One region of the Ruegeria sp. ANG10 genome, then DNA from elsewhere that is predicted to be linked to it. Evidence: riboswitches for the same ligand, from Rfam matches in the RefSeq annotation. Region 1 holds a riboswitch; the other holds the start of a gene.
The links. Region 1 has a riboswitch for cobalamin ahead of AB1A64_RS15610 (DUF1636 domain-containing protein). Riboswitches for the same ligand answer to the same signal wherever they lie in the genome.

Region 1 (4,387 bases):
TTCGGCCCCAGCTTGTTTCCATGTCGTGGGTCACGTTTTCACCACCCGCGGCAGCAATCATAGCATCGGGGATGGCGAACTTACCTGCGGTGAATGGCGCGTCCGCCGGGCCGTCCAGCAAGAAAACGCGGGGTTTCGCCAGGTCGGCAGTCTGCGCTTCGATCGCTGAGAGTTCGTCTTTCCAGCCCGTGACCAGCGCCTCGGCCTTGTCTTCGACGTGCATGACCTGACCCAGGCGCAGGACGTCATTGAATAGCAGGTTCATGCTGGCTTCGGGGCGATCCTTGTCCAGATGCACACAGCTTTCGGTCAGGATCATGGTTTTGATACCAAAGGGCTCCAGCGTATCCGGGGTCACATCTCCGCCTGGTTTCATGCCGTAATACCAGCCAGCAAAAAACAGGTCGGGCTCCACGGCAACAAGGTTTTCGACAGTTGGGTATTTCGGTGCCAGTTCGGGGATATCACCGCGCAGGGTGTCGAATTCCGGGCTGGTTTTGTACCAGCCGGTGATGCCGGTCAGTCCGACGATTTTGTCCTGCAGGCCCAACGCGAAGGCCATATCGGTCATGTTCATGTCATGCACAACCAGACGCTCAGGCTGGGTTTCGAACACCAGCGGCGCTCCGCAGTTGTCGACGGTGACCTCGTGGGCGGACGCACCGCCTGCCATGGCTGTGACCAGCGTCACGGACCAGATGTGTTTCATTGGGGAATGTTCCTTGGTTTAGGTTGAGATTGTGGATTTACGGATATCCAGCGCTGGAATCACGCGGCCTTCGTGGTGAAAGCACAGGTATTCAACGCCAAAAGTATCGCGGACCCGCTCGGGGGTCAGCACTTCGGCCACGGGGCCAAATCCCGTGAGCCGCGTAGATTTCATCAGGGCCACGTGGGTGGCGAATTCCGGGATCATGACCAGATCATGGACAATCATCACAACCGTGATGCCCAGTTCGGCGACCAGAGACAGCATCCGACCCTTGGCATCCGGATCGAGATGGTTGGTCGGCTCATCCAGAAATAACAACGATGGGTTCTGTGCCAGAGCTCGGGCGATATGCGCGCGTTGACGTTCGCCCCCGGACAGTACCGCCATGCGCTTGTCTGCCAGCGCACCAAGGTCGGTCAGGTCAAGGATTCTGTTCAGTTCCCTGGCATGTTCAACTGCGGATCGGTCGGCCCAGATCGGAATCTGGCCCATGGCAACATAGTCCCGCAATAGCAACCTGCCATCCGGCTGCTCTTGCTGGCCCACAACCGCGATCATGCGGGCACGTTCCATAGCGGGCATATGTTTCAGGCTGCGTTCCTTGACCAATACATTGCCCAATACAATCTCAGCCGCCCCGCACAGAAGGTTCAAAAGCGTGGTTTTTCCCGCCCCATTCGGACCGGCAATTGCCAGTATCGCGCCCTCGGCCAATTCAAACGAGACGCCTTGCAGAAGAACGTCACCATTGAGCGCATAATATTCGAGATCACGCGCAACCAGAAAAGATGAGGTCGTCATGATGGCTCCTCCAATTGAATTCGAGGCAAACGAGAAAGGGTTTTTGTAAATAGTGGTTGCGGCCGGTCCGTCGCGTTGGTCCAACCGTCTGCGACGTTGCGGTACTGATGTGCGAATTCCGCCAACGCGTCGACATCTTCGGCAGTTTCAATATCGCCGAACAGGTACTGAGCTTTGCCAGCGGCCTGAAATCCGACGGTCGTTGGTCGCGCGCAGCCCGCCATGCAGGTAACGGTGCGCACTGCGAACCCGGTTGGCAACCTGCCGGTCAACGCATTGCGCACGGCATCAACAGGCAATGCCCCGGTGCAGGTCGAGCAGATCAGAAGGAAATGGTCAGGTGTTTCCGGCATTGTCCGCTCCGCTTGAAGCCAAGCGCGGACAGAAGGTGCCGATCATGTACACACGTTTCAGACGTGCCATCAAAGCCTCCTTCCAGGACGCCCCGCCCCGGGTTGGTTGAACATGTGATGGCAGGTCTCCTGACTTGCGGGTCGATGCTTGGCCAACCTTCCCGGCCTAATGGCCAGTGGATTTTGGCGTCGCTCACCGCTTACAGTTGCGGGGGCAGTCACGGATTTGGCGCCAAAGTGGCGAACCGCACCGTATTCCCTTTTCATCCCTTGGGCGGACCATCGGGAACCATCTGGCCCTTGCTTGTCTTAGACTGGGGGCCATGTCAATCACGATTTGAAACAACAACCTTTCGACCGGAACTCAAACGCTCACAGTTTCGAAATCTGTCTCATGTGTAGTGACTGCAAGAGCAGCCTCTAAAGCCGCAGGCGTTGCGACAGCAGGCTGTGATAGAAGTGGCATTTTTTGTCCTTCAGGTCTGGGAATTCAATTTGAACGCAGTCGATTGTCGGTCGCGCGCGAGCGTTCTAGCTTCGGCCCGACTGAGCGACATGAGCGTTTCTTCTGATGAAAGCCCCTTGGCCCGCGATTTTGACCAGATACGGCGCGCGGATACCGGGGACCATGGCAATGCCGCTTCTGACAACCACTGTCGCAACGGGGCTGGAAGGCCGTCAAACGCATCCATCGGATCGCTTGATCGCCGCTTGCGGCGTAAGCTGCATTGCCCGAGGTTACGTCTCATGCTTCGGTTTCCGGATTTTGCACTGGGTCCAAAACCAAGACGAGACGGGTTTCATTGGTACCTTCGATCGGAGGTGAGCGGTGCACCACCCCTGACGATGGTCGCTCGGGCCAGAGTGTTCCCCGAAGCAGGATCGGCGCGCCGGTCTGAACGGTGAACACTCGCTTGGGATCGCTTCCATCGGTCGAAGTGCCATATTGTGTTCCAGTGCCACGATAGGTGCAGACCAACCTGGCGGTGACCGCATCGGTATGGAATTTACGGCAAGCATTGGTAGTGACAACATCCAGCCGCAGCCGCAGGAACTTGGCGTTCATCAATTCACAGAAGATATCGGCCAGAGAAGAGATATCGTCCTGAAGCCACGCTTTTTCTGGGCCGTCAGCCAAGCCGGAGATATCGCAGAGTTGTCCCACGGTCGTTTGAATGGCGCTTGGCGGAAGAATGACGCGCCCACTTGGCAAAGCTTCGGGGTCAAGCCGGTCAAGCCAGCGTTGCATTTCCGGCGGGGTTCGCCGGCGCCAAATCATAGCGGCACAGCTTGGCTGTGCAAAAGTGCGGAGCGACGCTGGATCATCTGCGAAGCTCACACCGGTGACCTTGTCTTTCACGGGTTTTCTGACGAAGTTCATGCGGCATCCTCTACCCGGCGCCAAATCGGGAAGGGGTCAGGAAGGTCCGGCAAATTGTCGGGCCCTGCCGCCGTAACTGCTGGCATAAGGCAATTGTCCAATCGTGCCTTCAACCCCGGCCAGTCGATACTGGCACCGATGAAAACGATCTCTTGACGGCGGTCGCCCCACGGCTCTTGCCAGTGGGCCTGCATATAGGCGCGAGCGCTGTCATGTGTGGGGCGTAGCTCTTCGGGCACCGATGCCCACCAAGTGCCGAGTGGTTTGACGCTGGACAATGCACCGGCGAGTGAAAATTCAGCCACCCAGTCGGGGCGTGTTGAAATCCAAAAGTGGCCTTTGGCCCGGATCACCCCTGGCAGATCACCGTTGAGAACGTCTAAAATGCGTTCGGGAACGAACGGAAGTCGCGCCCGGTAAACGTATGACGCAACCCCGTATTCCTCAGTCTCAGGCACGTGGTCGGCAAATCCGTACAGTTCCTTTGCCCACATTGGGTGTTCATGGGCTTGCTCGAAGTCAAAGAGGCCAGTGTCCAGGATCTTTTCTGCGGCAACTTCCGAGTGGTTGGTCTCGATGATCTCGGCATCTGCATTCAGACTGCGGATGATCTTGCGGGCCGCATCAACTTTTTCCGGCCCTGCATCATCAACCTTGTTCAGAACCACGACATCAGAGAATTCTATTTGATCCGTAAGCAAGTGGACCAGCGTTCGCTCGTCTTCCTCACCCATCGTTTCGCCTCGGTCTCGCAGGAAATCGTGGGACGAGAAATCGTTCAGCAAGTTCACCGCATCGACAACCGTTACCATGGTGTCGAGCCGCGCCACGTCGGACAAGCTGTCGCCAGCTTCATCCCGGAAATCGAAAGTTGCTGCCACGGGCAAGGGTTCAGAAATGCCTGTGGACTCAATCAGCAGGTAGTCAAAACGTCCTTCCGCAGCGAGGCGCCGGACTTCCTCCAAAAGATCGTCCCGAAGGGTGCAACAGATGCAGCCATTCGACATTTCAACCAGAGTTTCATCCGTCCGGCTGAGTTCGGTATCGGCCCGCACCAGATCGGCGTCGATATTCACCTCGGACATATCATTGACAATAACCGCGACCTGACGCCCTTCGCGGTTGTTCAGGACACGGTTC
Region 2 (4,387 bases), on a different contig from region 1:
CACGTCAGTGTGACTATTTGGCGGCGGATTCCGCCACTGCCTGAAACTTTGTGTCAAGTTCTTGGGCAATATCGCGCAAAAGCTCTCCGCCCTCATAGACATAAGGGGCAAAAACAAAGCTGGGCGTTTTGTAGGACAGGGTGGCGGTGCCGTCGTCGTTTTCGGTCACGTAAAAGCGGATCGGCGCTTCGATCATGGCACTGACTGAGGTTTCCAAAACGCGCACGGCATAGTCGTTGTTAAAAGCACCGATCACCAGATTGCCGGGTATGATGATGCCACGGGCCGCAGCCGCCTTGGTCGGACCAGCCTGCGTGACCACGATCAGCCCGTTATCTTTTACGGCAGCCTTCGTATCCGCGACCAGTTCCTCATAGCTTTTGACGGTTGGATACACTGCCCAACCCGACAATGGTTCATCGGCCCGGACAGGCAGGGCGAGAAGACAGAGCAAACCCAAAAGCGCGCGCATGACGGTGCCTCGTTCAATGTGACTGTCTGAGTGATGCCAGAAATCCGGGTTCCGCGCACGCACATTTCCGTGCGTATTCAGGATTGCGCCGACGTCCAGAAAGCCGCAGAAACATGGAAACCATCAAACACGAGGCCACACGTGGACCCGATACGCCTATTGATTTGCAGCAGTTGTGCGGGAACGCGTGACCGAGTGGCCGAGAGGCAGGCCGTGGACGACGCGCTGGTGCGTGCAGGGCTGAATGGTCGGGTCGACGTCTCGGATCACGCCTGTTTCAGTGGCTGCGCTGAGCCGACCGCATTGGCATTGCAGGCCGCAGGGCGGGCGTCTTACGTGTTTTCGGGGGTCAATATCGTTACGGATGCCGAAGACATCGCCGCGACCTGCAAAGCCTATCTGGCCAGTCCCGCAGGTTGGATCGAAGACGCCCGACCCTGCGGGCGACTTCGGATGTGTTTGCGCGCGCGGATACCGGCGCTTTAATCGACCTGAACGGTCACGGCTGCGCTGACCGGTATGTTGTCGACCGTCAGTGCGCTGTGGCTGTTTGCGTTCAGCGATACCGAAACCTCGACCTCTCCCTTCGGCAGGTCGGGGATGTGTATCCAGTTGCCGTAAAGACGGGCCAATTTCTCGCCATTGATGTAAACATGCGCGTGGCCTTCGCCGTTTACGTCGGCTGTTGACGCGTTTTCCGGGGCAAATCGGAAATTCTGCGGCATGACGTGCAGGTTCCACCCGGCCATCGGGTCCTGGGTCAGTGCGATTGCAACGCTGGGGGCGTCCGCCCCTGCGGGCAGGTTTACCGTGGTCGAATGGTCATGGGCCATTGCTTCGGCATGCGCGCCGCCGTGATGGGACGGATCGCCATGATCGTGGCCGTCAAACGTGACGCCATTGGCCGCCGCCAGCACAAAACCAGCACCACCACCGAACACAAGGCCGATTGCAAAAAGGGCAAGTGAGCGTGCCATTTTTTCTTTCCTTAAGGGCAAAAAGAAACGCGCCGGGCAGAACCCGGCGCGTCATTATGTGAGAGAATCAGGCCGCTGCTTCGACGCGTTTGCCTTCGCTTTGCCAGAAATACCCGGCAAAGGCACCGACCAGAACCCAGGCCACCAGACCGATGCCCAAGGCACGGGCGGCGAACAGGGCGCCGATCTCGGTTGGGACGGGGCCGGTGAACACATCCGGTTCGGGCGCGCCGATCAGATGCGGTGCCATCAACAGAACCGCTGCGATCACATAGCTGATCAAGTTGCCGCCAAAGGCGATCAACCACAGCGCAACAAGTGCGGCACCAACCGTGGCGAACCACCAGACCTGACGGGCATAGACGTCAGCGGCCGCAACACCAGGCACCTCAGGCGCCAGAGTAAAGCCGGGCGCCAGATGAAAGGCTATAAAACCAGCTAGACCCCACAAAACACCGATACGGCCATCAATCGTGTGGCCTTGGCCTTCGGCCACGGACATCAGCGCGACCATCAGCAGCGCATAGCCGGTGTAGGTCAGCATGGTGAAGATGACGCTCAGCGCGTCACGGGTCAGTTCCGAGAACATGCCCGGCAATTCGGGATGCGCCGAGACGGCCTCGGCTCCGAAATGCACCAGCTCACCGGATTCGTAAAGCTCTGCGTGCAGCAAAACAGGTTGCACAAAGACCAACTGCAGCAAGGCGGCAATCAGCCCCGCTGCAGCACCAGCGAACAACGCGCTGGTCAGTATACGACTGAACATGGTCTTAGTGGCAGGGGAAGCCGGTCGCGTGGCGCACGTCGTGTGCTGCGTCGTGCAGCGCCGCGGCCTGTACGTGACCGGTCAGGGTGATGATACCCAGACCCAGAACCACCGCGAACATGACCGGAAGGATACCAGCGCGCGAGGCGGATACTGTTTGCGTTTGTGTTGCCATCTTTAATTCTCCTTTGCCGTCGCACCCGACGGCCGGTGTTACAATTGTCGCCTGGCAGGTCTCCTGGCTTGCGGGTCTATGCCTCTGTTCGCCTTCCCCCTGAGAACAGGAGTGGCTGGTTGAACAGGGGCTCTCCGCTTACAGTCGCGGGGGCGGCTATGGAATTGACTGCCACGGCAGTCGCACCACATTCCCTCTTAGCATCCGGATGTCTCCGGCAGGACCAGACGCCTTCATTTAGCCTCTATGGTGCCGCTGGTGCAATCGTCATTTGCGACCTTTTAGGTCAGATCACGCGCTTTTTCAGCAAATAGATATCCATGATCCAACCATGATCGGCGCGTGCCTTGGCGCGGGTGTCCAGAATCTCCTGCGCCACATCGGTCAAAGCGCCTTTGATCAGGATTTCCTCTTTCATGCCGACATAGGCACCCCACCAGATGTCATAATCGGTCATGTCCAGGGTTTGAAATGAACACTCGCCATCCAACATTACCGCCACTTTCGAGGCATTTGCTGGCCAGCCTTCATCCCTGATCCGCCGTCCAGTGGTCACAACATAAGGCGCGCCCAGATCATTGATCGGGATGGCGTGGGCGGCCGTCAATGCCTGCAGCGCAGTGATGCCGGGGATCACCCGTGTCGTGGGCTGAGGGTCCAGCCGCGACGCGATTCGCAGCGAGCTGTCATAAAGCGACGGGTCGCCCCAGATCAGCAGCGCCACATGCCGCGCATTAGGGTGGGCCGCAATCGCCTCGTGCCAGCGCAGGGCAATGGCATCATGCCAGTCGTCGACCCCGCGCAGATAACCATCGTCGGCCCGGCGCTTGGGAATATCGAAATAGGTGATCTGCGGCGGAGTGTCAGACACAGCTGCAATGATCTCTTCACGCAGCCCAGCCAGATCGGCCTTGTTCTCGCCCTTGCGCGGGATCAGAATCAGGTCGGCATCGCGAATGGCTTTTGCACCCTGAAACGTAACGTGATCCGGGTTGCCGGTGCCAATTCCGATCAGCGTCAGGTCAATCATCATCGAACTCTGCCAGCGGGCCATACAGGATCAGGGCCGGGGCTGTACCGATCTCGGCCTCCAGCTTTTCCGACAGCGCGCCGATGGTTGCACGATGCAGGCTCTGGTCGGGAGTCGATACGGATTCGGCCATTAGGGCAGGTGTCTCCAGCGGCAGGCCATGCTCATGCAGCGCATTTACCAACAGGGGAAAGGTCCGTTTGCCCATGAACACCACAGTCGTTGCATCCGGATCGGCCAGCGCGGGCAGGTTTAGATCTTCGGGCAGTTTGCCACTGACATCGTGGCCAGTGACAAATTGCACCCGCCGCGCGGTCAGGCGTCGTGTCAGGGGGATTCCCGCCGCTGCCGCAGCTGCAACCGCCGAAGGGATGCCAGGGATGATTTCATATTCGATCCCTGCAGCACGCAGGGCAACCAACTCTTCTTCCAGCCGCCCGAACAGCCCGCCGTCGCCGGATTTCAACCGCACCACGCGGGCACCGGTTTTGGCGTAATCCACCAATAGGCGGCTCACGTGATCCTGCTTGGGTGAAGGCCGCCCGGCCCGTTTGCCCACGCCCACCAGATCTGCATCGTCATGCGCATGGCTCAGGATGGGACCACTGCTGAGATCGTCAAACAGCACCGCATCTGCCTTCTGCATCCGGTCGACCGCCTTCAGGGTCAAAAGCTCGGGATCACCGGGGCCGGAACCTATGAAGGATACGAAACCGCTCATGCCGTAGCCTCGGCAATAAGGTGAAAGAACGTGCCAGTGACGTTCTCGCGTACCGATCCTGTTTGCGGCCCTTCAGCACCTTCGGCATCAAACACCCGCGCCAGCGGTGCGTCAGGCTGTTCTATGATAGAGGAATAGTGGAACTCATGCCCCCGCAAAGCCGTCTCAATTGCAAAACCGGGCATCGGGGCCAGCAACTCCGCGCGCCGATATCCCAAATTAAACTTGCGCTTTTCATACGAGGTC

Region 2: it holds a riboswitch for cobalamin, as region 1 does, so the genes downstream of both, AB1A64_RS06855 (CbtB domain-containing protein) here and AB1A64_RS15610 (DUF1636 domain-containing protein) in region 1, are expected to answer to the same signal.

What each region holds. Positions count from the first base shown of each region.
Region 1 is NZ_JBFCVU010000007.1:170,150-174,536, forward strand. Features, by position in the region: gene AB1A64_RS15600 (ABC transporter substrate-binding protein) at 1-709, opposite strand, end outside; gene AB1A64_RS15605 (ABC transporter ATP-binding protein) at 728-1,513, opposite strand; gene AB1A64_RS15610 (DUF1636 domain-containing protein) at 1,510-1,866, opposite strand; cobalamin riboswitch at 1,968-2,175, opposite strand; gene AB1A64_RS15615 (DUF6525 family protein) at 2,343-2,615, opposite strand; gene AB1A64_RS15620 (DUF1826 domain-containing protein) at 2,612-3,226, opposite strand; gene AB1A64_RS15625 (GTP-binding protein) at 3,244-4,387, opposite strand, start outside.
Region 2 is NZ_JBFCVU010000002.1:553,680-558,066, reverse strand. Features, by position in the region: gene AB1A64_RS06875 (DUF302 domain-containing protein) at 14-472, opposite strand; gene AB1A64_RS06870 (DUF1636 family protein) at 614-958, shown strand; gene AB1A64_RS06865 (hypothetical protein) at 955-1,449, opposite strand; gene AB1A64_RS06860 (CbtA family protein) at 1,517-2,215, opposite strand; gene AB1A64_RS06855 (CbtB domain-containing protein) at 2,220-2,390, opposite strand; cobalamin riboswitch at 2,426-2,633, opposite strand; gene cobF (precorrin-6A synthase (deacetylating)) at 2,677-3,420, opposite strand; gene cobA (uroporphyrinogen-III C-methyltransferase) at 3,413-4,141, opposite strand; gene AB1A64_RS06840 (cobyrinate a,c-diamide synthase) at 4,138-4,387, opposite strand, start outside.